Regions from separate parts of the Priestia sp. TSO9 genome, predicted to be linked through region 1. Evidence: a T-box and tRNA genes for the amino acid it is inferred to sense, from the RefSeq annotation. Region 1 holds a T-box; the other holds one or more tRNA genes.
The links. The T-box of region 1 lies ahead of ileS (isoleucine--tRNA ligase). A T-box ahead of a tRNA ligase gene usually reads a tRNA of that ligase, here a tRNA-Ile.
Positions count from the first base shown of each region.

Region 2: it encodes a tRNA-Ile, which carries the amino acid that the T-box ahead of ileS (isoleucine--tRNA ligase) is inferred to sense. The anticodon was not compared.

Region 1 covers NZ_JAJEKD010000013.1:1,108,594-1,116,449, forward strand. Annotated here, with positions in the region: gene LJC66_RS13890 (hypothetical protein) at 1-256, opposite strand, end outside; gene LJC66_RS13895 (Type 1 glutamine amidotransferase-like domain-containing protein) at 341-1,051, opposite strand; gene LJC66_RS13900 (immunoglobulin-like domain-containing protein) at 1,160-1,663, shown strand; gene ileS (isoleucine--tRNA ligase) at 1,706-4,804, opposite strand; T-box leader at 4,857-5,098, opposite strand; gene LJC66_RS13910 (FAD-binding oxidoreductase) at 5,317-6,666, opposite strand; gene LJC66_RS13915 (SMI1/KNR4 family protein) at 7,113-7,439, opposite strand; gene LJC66_RS13920 (DNA modification system-associated small protein) at 7,653-7,838, shown strand; gene dndD (DNA sulfur modification protein DndD) at 7,853-7,856, shown strand, end outside.
Region 2 covers NZ_JAJEKD010000015.1:1,497,195-1,505,050, reverse strand. Annotated here, with positions in the region: gene ispG (flavodoxin-dependent (E)-4-hydroxy-3-methylbut-2-enyl-diphosphate synthase) at 1-950, opposite strand, end outside; gene LJC66_RS22980 (hypothetical protein) at 1,102-1,434, opposite strand; gene LJC66_RS22975 (MFS transporter) at 1,511-2,722, shown strand; gene LJC66_RS22970 (DUF1189 domain-containing protein) at 3,010-3,801, opposite strand; gene LJC66_RS27870 (hypothetical protein) at 3,916-4,047, shown strand; gene LJC66_RS22965 (DUF456 domain-containing protein) at 4,133-4,618, shown strand; tRNA gene LJC66_RS22960 (tRNA-Asn) at 4,681-4,755, shown strand; tRNA gene LJC66_RS22955 (tRNA-Met) at 4,757-4,830, shown strand; tRNA gene LJC66_RS22950 (tRNA-Asn) at 4,871-4,945, shown strand; tRNA gene LJC66_RS22945 (tRNA-Ile) at 4,949-5,025, shown strand; tRNA gene LJC66_RS22940 (tRNA-Ser) at 5,037-5,129, shown strand; gene sodA (superoxide dismutase) at 5,327-5,935, shown strand; gene LJC66_RS22930 (MFS transporter) at 6,065-7,342, shown strand; gene LJC66_RS22925 (peptidoglycan D,D-transpeptidase FtsI family protein) at 7,504-7,856, shown strand, end outside.

The DNA.
Region 1 (7,856 bases):
AATAACCGGTTCTTCCAAGTGCAGTATCCGTATATGCCCAAAGCACGTGAACTGTATAACCGAAGAAAAACACCTCAAAGATCCGCGTCCGGTCTACGGTAAAATACAACAACACAAGAGGAAGAACGAGCGAAGCAAGCACCACCCAAAACTGCCAGTTTCCAAAATCTGAATACTGATGCCAATACGACGATAATAACTTCTGCAGCTTATCGCTTTGTTCATGTATGTTTCCCCAGTATTGTTTATAGCTCACTGAAGTACCCTCCTAGATAGAATCTCTGCTTATGTATGTACGAATAAGCTCCATTTTATACAGAGAAACATGGAAAGCAGCCATTTATTGCTTGCGATCACCCAAATAGGTCACCGGAAGCTCACGTTCAACTACTTCTTCCTCTTTTCGACCAACAGCATATGCTTTTGCTGTTGGTCTTGAGCTAACTGATGCGGATAGCTTCTCATTTTTAAAATGCAGCGCAACTCCATCATCTACAGCATAGCCTTCTTTCGTTTCCCCGCTTGCAATTAACTCACGATACGACGGTCTTCGATTGCTTTCTCCATCGTAGTGAGGACAGTTACTTCCCGTTAAAAATCCTAAACAGTCGATTTTAGACAGTTTATTGTTCATTGAATCAGTGACGCCTTCTTCAAACCAGCAAATCGAACCTGCGCTTATTCCTGCTAAGATCACTCCTTTTTCATAAGCCTTTTTTAAAATCGTATCCAGTCCCCACTCTTTCCATAAAGAAAGCATATTCTTCCTTGTATTACCGCCGCCTACATACAAAATATCGTGCTGCAGCACATATGCTTTTAAATCTATAAAGTTTGGTGAAAACAGCGATAAATGAGACGGTGTACATACCAACTCCTCAAACGCTTCATAAAACCTTTCTATATAATTATCGGCATCTCCGCTGGCTGTAGGGATAAAACAGGTTTTCGGCACATCTATATGAGCTTGTGAAAGTATGTATTGATCCAGAAGCAAGTTATCCGGCTCCATCGAAAAACCTCCGCCGCCCATGGCTATAATTTGTCTCAATTCAATCATTCCTTTCAAAAAAGTGATATAGGAAATGTAAATTCATACTATTTCAAACGAGAATTTTTCCGTATAATGGAAGAGTGATAAAAAGGTGGTGCAAAGCTTTTGAAAATAGTACGAACACTTTTACTAATACTAGGCATTTTTATTATCTTGTTTTGTATCTTTGGCTATATCGATTATAACGGTCAAAAAATGGAACTAGGACCCAAACAAGAAAAAAACATTCCTTCTTCCATAAGCATTGATGGGAGAACTATTACGCTATCTGCTGTCAGTAAAAAATACGATAAAACGCAGTTTGGCTTTTTTGTTATTCAAAACAATTCGACGCATACCTTAACGATTCCTTACGAAAATACGGCGGATCACTTAAAAGACGGCAAGTGGTACAAAGTTGTTCTAAACGGATTAGAGTTCCCTGATAAAACTGTCATGCTGAAGCCAGGGAAATCACTCAAACTAGATATCGCAACTCCTAACTACAAAGTAGGAAAGTACCGTTTTGTTCAGCACTTTAAAGATGAAAACGGAAAAGAGCATGTGTTAGCGGCTCCTTTTGAAATCGTTTGGCCGAGTCTTAAAAATGTTCTCGGACAGTTTGATTAAAGGTAAAAAAGCACTTACCTGCTATGAGGTAAGTGCTTTTTATCAGCTCTGATTTAAAACGCGAAGCGTAACTTGCTTTGTTCCGACTTTTACCGTCTCTCCATTTTCGATGGCTTCTTTCACACTGAGACTGTGCAGCAAAAGATTTTCTTGAAGCAGCGTTTCAAACTTCGCGACGGCTTCCTTCACTTCTTCGTCTCCGCTAAGCTCCAAATCAATACGTAAATTCACGGGTAAATCCAGCTTTTTGCGGTAATCTTGAACCGCTCGAATTACTTCACGAGCGACTCTTTCCTGCACGAGTTCTTCGGTTAACGCCGTATCCAACACCGCAGTGTACGTGCCGTTTGATGCAACTGCAAAACCTTCTTTTGGCACTTTTTCAACAAGTACGTCTGCCGTTTCAAGCGTTAGGTTTTCTCCTGAAGCAAGCGTAACACTTAGCTTGCCTTGTTCAACAAACTCTTTCCCTTTCTCTTCTGAAAGGTTTTTCAGCGCTTGGTTGACCTCATTAACTTGTTTCCCAAACTTTGGTCCAGCCTGTTTAAAATCCAGTTTTAATACGTATGAAACAAGTTTGTCGTCGTCTTGCTCCACGTTAAAGTTCTTTACATTAAGCTCATCTTTGATGACATCACGATATGCTTTCCACTCTACATCTTCTTCCGTTACCACAAGCGAAAGACTTTGCAGAGGCTGCTTTACTTTTAACGAATGCGTATTTCGGATGCTTCGGCCTAGTTCCACTACTTGAAGCACCGCTGCCATTTCTTTTTCCAGCTTTTCGTTCACTTTCGTTTGATCACAAACAGGATAGTCTGCTAAATGAACGCTTTTCCCTGTGAGATTTTCATGAACATCATCCGCAACAAACGGCGTAAACGGTGCCAACAGCTGACTAAGCGTCACTAACACTTCATGAAGCGTATCGTAAGCCGCTGCTTTTTCTCCGTGCATCCCTTCTGACCAAAAGCGATCGCGAGAACGTCGTACATACCAGTTGCTTAGCTCTTCAATAAATGCCGCGATTTCACGAGCGGCACTTGTAAATCCGTAATCTTCAAGATGTGCTGTGACGCGCTTGACCGTGCTGTGTAAACGCGAAAGAATCCACTCATCCAATTTTGTTTTTTTCAATTCATACGTTTGCTTCGGGTCATAGCCGTCAAGCTTGGCGTATAACACGTAAAAGCCGTACACGTTCACAAGCGTATCAATCACTTTTGACTTCGCTTCTTGCACGACGCGCTCTGAAAATTTCTTCGGATTCCAAGGTGCACTGTCTGCTAAAAGCGCCCATCTAAGCGCATCAGCACCAAATGTATGAATAAGATCAACAGGGTCCAGCGCATTTCCTTTACTTTTAGACATCTTTTGACCGTTTTCATCTAAGACGTGGCCAAGAGACAAAACGCGCTTATAAGGTGCTTTTCCTGTAAACAGCGTTGAAACTGCCATCAAGCTGTAAAACCAGCCGCGCGTTTGATCAATTCCTTCTGCGATAACGTCTGCTGGAAACTGTTTTTGGAACAGTTCATTATTTTCAAACGGATAGTGATACTGCGCAAACGGCATCGAGCCGCTGTCAAACCAAACGTCAATCACTTCGGGCGTTCGCTTCATTTCTCCGCTGCAGACCGGACACGTTAGCTGCACGTCATCTACATACGGCTTATGAAGTTCAATGCTGTCATCCACGGAATGAGACGCATGTTTCTGAAGCTCTTTGATGCTTTTTGGCGCTACTTGATGCTGACATGCTCCGCATTCCCATACGTTCAGCGGTGTTCCCCAGTAGCGCTTTCTGCTGATGTTCCAGTCCACCATATTTTCTAAAAAGTTGCCAAAGCGGCCGTGCTTGATATGATCCGGGTACCACGTCACGCTTTCATTGTTTTTCAAAAACTGTTCCTTCAACGCCGTCGTTTGGATAAACCAGCTTTCATTTGCGTAATAAAGAAGCGGCGAGTCGCATCGCCAGCAAAACGGATAGCTGTGCTCATGCTTTTCTTTATGATACAGCACGCCTTCATTTGCTAAATGACGAACGATATCAACGTCGCAGTCTTTCACGAAACGTCCTTGAAAAGGCGGCACTTCAGACGTGTACTGTCCTTTTTCATCCACTACGTTCACAAACGAAAAGCCGTTTTCTTTTACGACTCTGTAATCATCTTCACCATATGCAGGTGCTAAATGAACAACACCCGTTCCGCTTTGATCCGTTACGTAATCAGCCGTTACGACTTCATGCCCTTTTTCCACTTTCACAAAATTAAACGGCGGCTCATACGACATCCCTTTTAACTCATTTCCTTTATGTTGAGATAAAACGCTATATTCTCCTTTTAACACTTTGTCTGCGAGCGCTTCTGCCACTATATACACGCTGTCGCCTTGCTCAGCGCGAACGTAGTTCATCTCTTCATGCACCGCAAGCGCCACGTTTGACGGAAGCGTCCAAGGTGTTGTCGTCCACCCTAAAAAATACTCATTATCGCGGTTTTTCACTTTAAATTTCACCGTTACCGTTAAATCTTTTACATCTTTATACCCTTGCGCTACTTCATGTGAACTCAGCGACGTTTGACAGCTCGGGCAGTAAGGTGATACGCGGTGGCCTTTATAAAGAAGTCCTTTTTCATGAATCGTGCCAAGCACGTTCCATACGCTTTCAATATATGAATTCTCCAAGGTGATGTAAGGGTCTTCCATATCAACCCAATAGCCAAGCTGCTCCGTGAACGTGCGCCACTGCTTTTCATACACAAACACACTTTCCTTACACTTGTTGATAAAAGCTTCTACGCCGTATTTTTCAATGTCATGCTTCCCTGAAATTCCGAGCTGCTTTTCGACACCGAGCTCTACCGGCAGTCCGTGCGTATCCCAGCCTGCTTTTCGAATTACTTGATGCCCCGCCATCGTCTTATAACGAGCCACCACGTCTTTAATGGTCCGGCCTAGCGCGTGCCCCACGTGAGGCAAACCGTTTGCTGTAGGAGGCCCTTCATAAAATACAAATGACGGATGCCCTTCCCTGTTTTGAACCGACTGCTGAAACACATTTCTCTTTTGCCACTGCTGCTGGATACGCTTTTCGCGCTCTTGCGAAGACTCCCTTACATTCACTTCTTTCATGTGATACCACTCCTTTTAAAGTTAAAAGCACACAAAGAAACCCGTCCCTATGACTAGGGACGGGTTTTAACCGCGGTACCACCCTGGCTTCTATTGATCCGTTCATCAATAGCACTCAGCAACGTACAATCATACGCGTTCTTTTTAACGGTAGACTACCGTTCAAACTTACTTATCGTTCAGTTTGACTTCTCAGAGAGGATATTCCCCTGCAGCTTGAACACTGGCTTTCAGCTATCACCAGCTCTCTGTGGAACAAACTTGCAGCGTACTGATTCTCTTCAACGAATTTGTGTGCTTTTATTAGTAGCTATTGTATGCGGTTTGGAAGGGAATGTCAATGTTTATGAAATTTGTGTATGTTTCTCCGTATAACGTAGCCATCTATTGATAAAATAACTGCTTACCACTGTTTGCTTCCTTTTTCACGCTCTCAGGAAAAGGCAATGTACACAAAAAACCACCTCATTTAAGGTGGGTATTATTTGCATCTACCACTTGAAAGATGATCTTTAAAACCAGTTAATAAACGGCGGGATGCTTTGAGGGAAATGAAATAGATTACATGGATCATATGCTCGTTTCACTTCTCGAAGCTTTTTAAAATTCTCTCCATAATACGCCGTTGGCCAATCTCTGATGAGCCGGTCCGGCCAGTTCACATAATCTCCAGTTGTATATCTCGATAAAGCATTTCTTAACTCTTCAATCCATCGAATGTTTGCTCGCTCTTCTGAAGGATGGCTCCATGTAGCAAGGTACTCCTGTGCGATAACAGCATCTCTATAATAGAAGGCCGTTTCATTAGAGGCAACTTCTTCCACTGCTCCCCCAAGAGACTGGTGCCAAATACTAGATTTTTCATTCGGAGCATTTTCTAAAAAATGCTTCATTGTTAAAATAGCGTCTTTTGGAAAAGGTTTATTAAGAAAAGAACCTGACCTTTTTCGAGGGGCGGGTTGGTTTCCGCTCGGATCGTCAAAAAATTGTACAGCTTCAATATATGAAACTTCCTTTATTACTACTTTTTTAGGACACCCAACATCTATTAAAGGCTGCAGAAGCTCCTTTAACTTGAATGATGAACCAACAAACTCACCTTGAGCAATAATCTGATTCGCTTCTTTCGACTTTAACTCAATCTCCGAAGTTAAGCGCTTATCGGTATTTGTGGCCCAGTGCTGCCATGCATCAAAAGCAGCTTCAAAATCTTCCCATTCCCATGTAATTGAAAAGATTGACACCTTTGAGACAGGCTGCACCTTGAATGTAAGAGACGTAACAATACCAAAGTTTCCGCCCCCGCCTCCACAACAAGCCCAAAAGAGATCACTGTTGCGATTTTTATTTGCCTTAATGAGTTCAACTTCTCTCTGTTCATTTACGATGACCATTTCAACTTCAACCAAATTATCACAGGTAAGCCCAAACAACCTTGATAACATGCCAATTCCTCCGCCAAGCACAAGGCCTACAAGACCAACACTGCTTTCCGTACCTGCAGGGATAGTCGTTCCTTTTTTCCATAATTCATTATATACTTTCCCTAGATTAGCCCCTGCTTCTATTTTCGCTGTCATGCTTTTACTGTCGATCTTGATTCTATCCATTTCACTGACATCAATCACTAATCCACCGTTTACCAGTGAAAAATTTTCATAGCTATGCCTGCCGCTTCTTATTCGAAATGAGACATGATTTTCCTTTACCCACTTCAATGCATTTACTACATCGTTTGTATTCTGACAAAATACAATTATTCTCGGAAATTTAGGTACACCTAAATTATTATTTGTTCTAGCCTGATCATATTCCGCATCATCAGGTGTAACGATTCGTCCAGTAAGCTTTGTTTCCTCCACGATATAACCCCTTTCTTAATACAGATAAGATGCTATATCCTATGAATTTTCTTCAGAAAAGACACACAGTTTAAAGGGGATAAATAGAGAGTAGAAAACTTACTGGAGGGTTTCTGGACAAGTATGCTCATTTATTTTTGATGCATCAACTCTCTTGTTGTAGATAAGTTTTCAATTGAACAAATTTTTGCTGTCGTTTAAAATTTTCCTGGCGGCGTTGTAAACTACATAAATTGAAGTACTTTTATTTCCAGTTAAATTATTTAAACGTGCTACATCGCTGATTTTTTTCATTTGAGTATAGGGCAATTTATATTCTTAAAATGAATGATTCGTCTTTTCAGAAATGAACCTTCTTAATTATATCTGCCTAAAAAACCATTGGTTAAAAGCTTAGCCAACGGTTTTTTAGGGTTCTTTATTTTATCTATTATTCAGATATCGTATCATGCTAGATCAATATAGTACCTATCATCCTCCACCATCTTCTTCAAAAACTCTTCTAAAGAATCGGCAATTTTTATATCATCATAATAAATGGGATTATGCGGTTCTTCACTTATTTCTATCAGCAGCAGCGCACTTTCATTAGCTTCAAAAAATAGTAATTTGTCCTCTTCTAAATCTTCGTAAAGTTCGATATCAGGGTAAAATTCAAAATTGTTTACTTTTAATCTAGCGTCTCTGATTGAAGAAAGCCCCATGATGCGGTTTATATTATAGTCAGACCCCTGAAGGAAGCCACACCCCTCCTCTAACAGAAACTTCCTCACCTTAAAAAGGAAACTTTAAGCCTAATTTCACTCATTGGGAATTTCATACAATATAACCATTTTCCCCTCTTGATTTAATATCCTTAGATACCAAATATAATAAAATAGTCACTAATATTTACTTTTTAGTAGTATTATAAGCTAAATTATTATGATAAGATTTTAATGATAACTGTTTTGATTGTTATTTTATATTAAACAAAGGTGGTTTCCATGAAAGAAGTTAAAAGAAAAGAGCTTGAGCTACTAGCAAGGGTTTGTAAACAAAATGATATTCCTTTAAAGTTAGCTAGCCAATTAATTCGTTCAGCAGAAAAATTATCCTATGAAAATGTTAGTCAAAGTGTGAGAACTAAAGAATATCAAGATTTAATCGATTTTCATACTAAAAATAATTAATAAGGTGAGGTTTAATGT
Region 2 (7,856 bases), on a different contig from region 1:
CCCGCAATCCCGATATCAGCTTCACGAGCTTCACCAGGACCGTTTACAGCGCAGCCAAGTACCGCTACTTTAATCGGTGCTTTTACAGTTGAAATATACTCTTCAACTTCATTAGCAATGCTGATTAAATCAATTTCAATACGTCCGCAAGTTGGGCAAGAAATAAGAGTGGCAGCATTGGAAGCTAAACCGAATGATTTTAGCAATTCGCGCGCAACTTTTACTTCTTCTACAGGATCCGCACTTAAAGAAATACGTAATGTATTTCCGATTCCTTTAGATAAAATAGCGCCAAGACCTGCTGCACTTTTTACAGTTCCTGCAAATAATGTACCCGATTCTGTAATTCCTAAGTGAAGAGGGTAGTCAAATGCTTGAGCAGCTTTTTCATAAGCTTCAATTGCTAAGTTAACATCCGATGCTTTCATTGAAACGATGATGTCATGGAAATCAAGGTCTTCTAAAATTTTAATGTGATGAAGTGCACTTTCTACCATGCCATCTGCTGTCGGATAGCCGTATTTATCTAAAATACGTTTTTCAAGTGAACCAGCGTTAACTCCAATACGAATTGGAATATTTTTAGCTTTTGCAGCATTTACAACAGCTTCCACTTTTTCACGGCGACCGATATTACCAGGGTTGATACGGATTTTATCCGCTCCGCCTTCAATTGCTTTTAATGCTAAGCGGTAGTCAAAATGAATATCCACAACTAATGGAATGTTAATGCGTTTTTTGATTTCAGGGATTGCATCTGCTGCGCGCTCGTCTGGACAAGCAACACGAACAACTTGGCATCCTGCTTCTTCTAAACGTTTAATTTCTGCAACCGTTGCTTCAACATCATGTGTCTTAGTGGTTGTCATACTTTGAATAACTAACTCGTTGCTGCCTCCGATTGTTAAATCTCCAACTTTAACCGGGCGTGTTTTTGTACGATGTATAATTTCACTCACGTGATAATCTCTCCTTCAAAATGAAATCAAGAATTTGAATTCATTAATAGAATAACTCTTTATGAACAAAATAACTAGTAGAAAGTACTACCTTAGCTATTTTAACAATGACTATCCCATCTTGACAAGAAGAATGCTGTCATTACTTGTAAATAGGGAACTTATACGTTTTTCCAATTTGAATATCCTCAGGCGCTGTACCGTTATTTAACTTTTTGAAGTCTCTAATCATTTGGTTCATAGAAACCGGTATCGATTTTTTTGTAAGCTCCTCAATGACGGACAAAACTGTATCGCCTGGCTTAATTTTTATTTTTGTATAGGTGGAAGAAGAGCTGGCGGCTTTTGTTTCTGCAGGCTGCGCTTTGCTGACTTGAACTGCTTCAGTAGCAGTGGGAATGGTCCCGTATTTAATGTCGTAGTGACAAATATATCCGATAAAAGCGAAAGCGGCTAATGCACATAGCTTTTTCATTATGCTCCTCCTTCATTCTTTTGCTTATGTGTAAAGCCTATGCTTGTCTTACTTAAATATGATTGGAGAACGAAAATTGAAAGAAAAATTAATGATTGTTTCATTAGGCTTATTGCCTTTAATCATGGTGCTGGGAAATTCCATGCTCATTCCTCTGCTGCCAAGCATTCAAAAGTCACTTCACTTAAGCGGAGTTAAAACCAGTTTGATACTGAGTGCATTTTCGATTCCAGCCGCATTGTGTATTCCTGCTGTAGGGATTTTATCAGACCGGTATGGGCGTAAAAAGTTAATCATATATTCACTCGTCATGATGATAATAGGTAGTGTCATCGCTGCTAGTAGTGCTTCATTCTCTTCTGGAAGCTTTGCTGTGTTGATGGCAGGCAGAGTCATTCAAGGGATTGGAGCTGCAGGTACTACAACGTTGGCAATGGCATTAACTGGAGATGTATTTACAGGGGAAAAAAGAGCAAAAGTCCTCGGGATTTTAGAAGTGTATAACGGAGTTGGAAAAGTGGTTGCGCCGATAATTGGAGCATCGGCAGCACTCGTCGTATGGTATGCCGCGTTTTTTGTCTATCCTTTAGCTGCAGGTGCTGCTTTAGTAGGTATATTAATGTATGTGAGAGAAGGGAAAACAGGTTCGGATTCAGTATCTGTTCAAGAATATTTAAAGAGAGCCATTGGGATTGTCTATGATAAAAGAAAATCGCTTTTTCCTTTATTCTTTGTCGGGGGATTGGGGTTGTTTTTATTATTTGGCATTTTATATTACTTATCTTTTCTAATAGAGGAAACGTATCATATAGACGGTTTTTTTAAAGGAACCGCTTTTTTATTTCCTCTTGGTGCGATGACGCTCGTTTCTTATTGGACCGGGCAACGCATCAAAACAGATGTAGAGCTCATGAAAAAATTAATGATAGTAGGGATAACTCTTTTATTCCTGATGTTTGGAGTATTAACGATTATTTATACGCTTCCTGTGCTGATGTTTTGTTTGACAGTCGCCTTTGGCGGCTTAGGATTTGTTCTTCCGTGTATTAATATGATGATTACTTCAGCGGCTTCAGACGAAGAAAGAGGGTTTATTGTATCCATTTATGGAACGGTGAGATTTTTAGGGGTAGCGTTGGGACCTGTTGTTTTTGAAGTATGGATGCATACTGAAAGGCTGATGTTTGTTTACAGCTTTATTCTGCTCACAGCAGGAGGTTTATGGGTTTTGTATCAGTTGAAAATTCTTCCTTGTGCAATGGGAAGAAGAAAAGTTGTACCGAAATAAAGAGGCTGAGACTTAACTACATCACGCCAATCCAAAGGCGAGCAAATGAAATAAATGATTTAGTATGGATCGTTGTTGATATCGCTGTTGATTTCTGTGCCAGACGTCGCTTTCCACGGGCGGTGATCTTCCTCGTCGCATACGCTCCTGCTGGGTCTTACCTGTTCCGTTTCCCCCTCAGGAGCCTGTGGTTTTTTCAAAAATCACCATATATAAGCAGCCGCATACATGAAAACTGCGTTCACCATATCAATAAAAAAATCCGATCGAGTTGGATTTTCTATCAACTAAAATACGTGGGTCCCAGCATCTTTATTAGGTTTTACCTTTTTTCTTATAGGAACCCTTGTGACGAGCAACAAGTAAATAAAGAATGTTCCTATCCAGTAAAGAGAGCTATGTGTTGCTAGAGACAAAGAAAAAGCTTCAAAAAGCGTATACAGCAGCGTGAAGGCTACCGTACTATAAGCGCTCAGTGCCCATAGCTGCTTGAAAGGAAGCTGCTTTTTAGCAATGAGTCCAATCAGTTTTCCAAGATAAGCAAGGCAGGTAATAGAAAGGAAGTTTAGTCCAGATGTTAATACGTACAGTAAAAGCATAGCGATAGGGACAAGTATGTATAAAGAAAATTTTTGTTCGTGCAGCAAGTTTAGCAGTTCATTTTTATCTTTATGATGCCAGTTTAGCAACTCATATGAATAAGTTTGTGTTTGTGAATTAGTCGTGATGTAAATTCCATCCTTTAAAAAACCAATGGCATGAGCAGGGGAATGAAACCGTTCAATAGACTGTGAGGGGTTTAAGATAAAAGCGGTACCGTTTACTTTTTTTGTGAAAGGTTGACTTGACGTAAGCTGTGAGTTTGAAATAGAAAAAGAAGAAACAGATTTCGGAAGATCTGTAGTAGCGATATGATAGCCGTTTACAATCGTCAAAGTCATAAAGAAAAATGTAGGCAGCAAAGAAATAAATGTTAAAAACAGCACAAAGCCAATTGTTTTATTCGTATGCTCAAAACGAAGCGACCTTATTTTTTTGAAGGAAGTAAAACTCCATGCCATCTTTTTCAGCATGCTCATTGTAAAGCCTCCTTTTAGTGAAGATTCTAATTATATCTTATTTTATAGCGAAAATTTAAGGTTTACAATAGATTTTAGAAATCGTTACCAATTACAATGATGCGGTGGAGCGTTTTGTCACAAGCACATCTTATGCGTGTATGTACAGGTTTTGCCGTCATTGTTTTTGGGGATATTACGGGCAGCTGGACCGTGCTGTTAATATTGCAGAGGTACACTCGAAAATCGTATTTGAAAGTAAAATAAAGGAAGGTCTAGTGGTGCAAGGTCTTTCTTTATAGGAGTGGTTATTGTATGATAAATAGTAATAATAAAAAGGATAGGTGCAGGCATGGCTATTTTATGTTGGGCATTAATTATCATTAGCTTTGTTGTATCGTTTGTTGGGTTGGTTTATCCCATCATTCCAAGCGTGCTATTTGTAGCTCTAGGATTTGTTATATACGGTTTATTTTATGATTTTAGCTCCTATAGCTGGTTATTTTGGGTGATACAAGGATTGTTAGTTGTCGCACTTTTTTTAGCAGACTATATAGCTAATATTATTGGTGTGAAAAAATTCGGAGGCACTAAAGCAGGTGTTTGGGGAAGTACAGTTGGGCTGCTTGTGGGTCCGTTTGTTATTCCGGGATTTGGAATTATTTTAGGTCCGTTTATCGGAGCGATTGTAGGAGAACTGATTGTTCATCGGACCACAATTAGTAACGCAGTAAAAATTGGAGTAGGTTCGGTTATTGGCTTTTTTAGTGGCGCTATTTCAAAAGGATTTATTCAACTTCTGATGATTGCCTATTTTTTATACGCTGTTTTAAAATAATATATTGACTTTAGGCTAGAAACATGTTAAATTTTTAATGTCGCTAGTAAATGTTATATTGTTCCACAGTAGCTCAGTGGTAGAGCTATCGGCTGTTAACCGATCGGTCGTAGGTTCGAGTCCTACCTGTGGAGCCATGGCGGTGTAGCTCAGCTGGCTAGAGCGTACGGTTCATACCCGTGAGGTCGGGGGTTCGATCCCCTCCGCCGCTATTTTCCAATTTACGTTTGTGACATACATAACTCATATTGTTCCACAGTAGCTCAGTGGTAGAGCTATCGGCTGTTAACCGATCGGTCGTAGGTTCGAGTCCTACCTGTGGAGCCATGTGGACCCTTAGCTCAGCTGGTTAGAGCAGACGGCTCATAACCGTCCGGTCGCAGGTTCGAGTCCTGCAGGGTCCACCATTTATAGGGTTGGAGGAATACCCAAGTCCGGCTGAAGGGATCGGTCTTGAAAACCGACAGGGGTGTTAAAGCCCGCGGGGGTTCGAATCCCTCTTCCTCCGCCATACTATTGTCTATTCAAAGCTTCTTTTGAGAAAAAGAAGCTTTTTTTATGTTTAAAAGAATAGCGAATGGGAATTAGGTAAATATAAATCATGGATTAGGAACTTTTTATTTGAAACAGTAGGGTAAATTTGCTAATCTAAACGTATATGGTGCTTTTGCGCCAAAATGCTTACATATTTTGAAGGAGGAATTATTCATGGCTTACACATTACCAGAACTACCTTATGCATACGATGCACTGGAACCACATATCGACAAAGAAACAATGAATATTCACCACACAAAACATCACAACACATATGTTACAAATCTAAACGCTGCTGTTGAAGGCAAAGCGGATCTAGAAAGCAAAAGTATTGAAGAGTTAATTTCAAATTTAGATGCTGTTCCTGAAGATATCCGTACAGCAGTACGCAATAACGGCGGCGGTCATGCGAACCACTCATTATTTTGGACAATCCTTTGCCCTAACGGCGGCGGTGCTCCAACTGGTGAATTAGCAGACGCTATCGCTAGCAAATTCGGAAGCTTTGATCAATTCAAAGAAGAATTTGCAAATGCAGCTAAAACTCGCTTCGGTTCTGGCTGGGCTTGGTTAGTTGTAAACAACGGTGAATTAGAAGTAACAAGCACACCAAACCAAGATAGCCCATTAATGGAAGGCAAAACGCCAATTCTTGGTCTAGACGTTTGGGAGCATGCTTACTACCTAAATTACCAAAACCGCCGTCCAGATTACATTTCAGCATTCTTTAATGTTGTAAAATGGGACGAAGTTGCTAAACGTTACGACGCTGCAAAATAAGCTGAAGACGTATTTAAGAGCCAGTAAAGTAATTATTACCTTTACTGGCTTTTTTGTTTTCCAATTCTTTTACATATCTCCTTTTCTTTTTCACACACTAGGTGTAGAAGAGAAAAGGAGTTTTTTGATATGCCTTTATTAAAAAAAGTAGTTGGAGATGTAGAAGTTAGTAAAGATTTACTTTTGCTTTTAATTATAGGCGGTCTTTATGCCTTGGCTATTTCAATTTCCAATTCGTTTGTTAACATTTATTTGTGGAAACAATCAGGCGAATTTTCGGATCTCGCTATTTATAATTTAGCGGTAGTGGTGCTTCAGCCGCTTACGTTTATTTTAGCAGGTAAATGGGCCAAACGAATTGACCGGGTTGTGGTTTTAAGGTTAGGTGTATCTTTTTTAGCTGTTTTTTATATCGCTGTATTAATCAGTGGAGCTAACGCAGCGGAGTATTTAGTATTGCTTGGTGGACTGCTGGGTATAGGATACGGCTTTTATTGGCTAGCTTTTAATGTGCTAACTTTTGAAATTACAGAACCTGATACAAGAGACTTTTTTAACGGATTTTTAGGGATTTTAAACTCTTTTGCAGGGATGATTGGTCCTTTAGGAGCGGGCTTCGTTATCTCCGCTTTGTATGAATCACTTGGGTATAAAATTGTGTTTGGTGTATCGTTGCTATTGTTTATCGGTGCCGTTGTGCTTAGTTTTTTTATTACAAGACGCGCAGCGGAAGGAGTATACAAATTTAAAGAAGTATGGGCTGAACGAAAAGTCAATAAAGACTGGAATCGAATATTGCAGGCTCATTTCTTTCAAGGGTTGCGTGAAGGTACGTTCATTTTTGTTGTATCCGTCATGGTGTTTATTACGACGGGAAGTGAATTAGCTTTAGGAACATATGGACTGGTGAATTCAGCGGTTGCGTTTGTAGGATACTATGTTGCCTCAAGGTTTATTAAGCAAAAAAATCGCCTTCGGTTTATCTTCACAGGAGGCCTCCTTCTCTATGGAGCAGTCTTTTTGCTTATCTTTAACTTATCGTATCCAAAGTTAATTATATATGCTGTTTGTATTGCCATTGCCTATCCTATTTTGTTGGTTCCATTTATTTCTCTAACATACGATGTGATTGGACGAGCAAAAGACGTTGTTTCAAAAAGAATTGAATACATTGTTGTCAGAGAAGTATTTCTGAATATCGGGCGCGTCGTTTCCATATCTTTATTTTTAATAGCTGTACTATTTTTTGATGAAGCAAAAAGTATTCCCATTTTATTAGCTATTGTTGGAGCAGGGCATACGATCATTTATTTTTGTGTGAGACATATCTCACAGCCTCTTCACAAAAAAGAAACGACTGTTACGCCTCCGGTATTAAATGAAGGAGACGGAGAGTCTCCAGCTTAGAGTGTTGTCAGCTCCTTCATTTGTACTATGGAAAATGCTGCGCTTTTCTTTTAGAATAAATACGTTGTGTAAATAGGCACCTGCCAGGTGTCTATTTATTTGCTAAATGGCTGATTTTATGGTGTTATGGTATATATGTTTTATAAAGTGTAGGTGTTGGTATGAAAAAGAAAAAAAGAAGAAAAAGTCACGTGCCTTTTCGTGTGAACTTACTTTTCTTGACCGTATTTGCCCTATTTTCCGTATTAATTTTGCGGTTGGGACTTGTTCAAATTGTATACGGTGAGAATTACGAACGAGAAGTCGAAAAAACACAGGACGTTACGGTCAGTACGCCTGTTCCTCGAGGGAAAATGTACGACCGTTATAACCGCGTAATTGTAGATAATACCTCTTTAAATACGATTACATATACTCGTTTTCAAGGAAATACAGCTGAAGAAAGGCTGCGCATCGCTAAAAAGTTAGCCACTATGATCGATGTTCCTTACACCACAAATGTGATTGATATTCC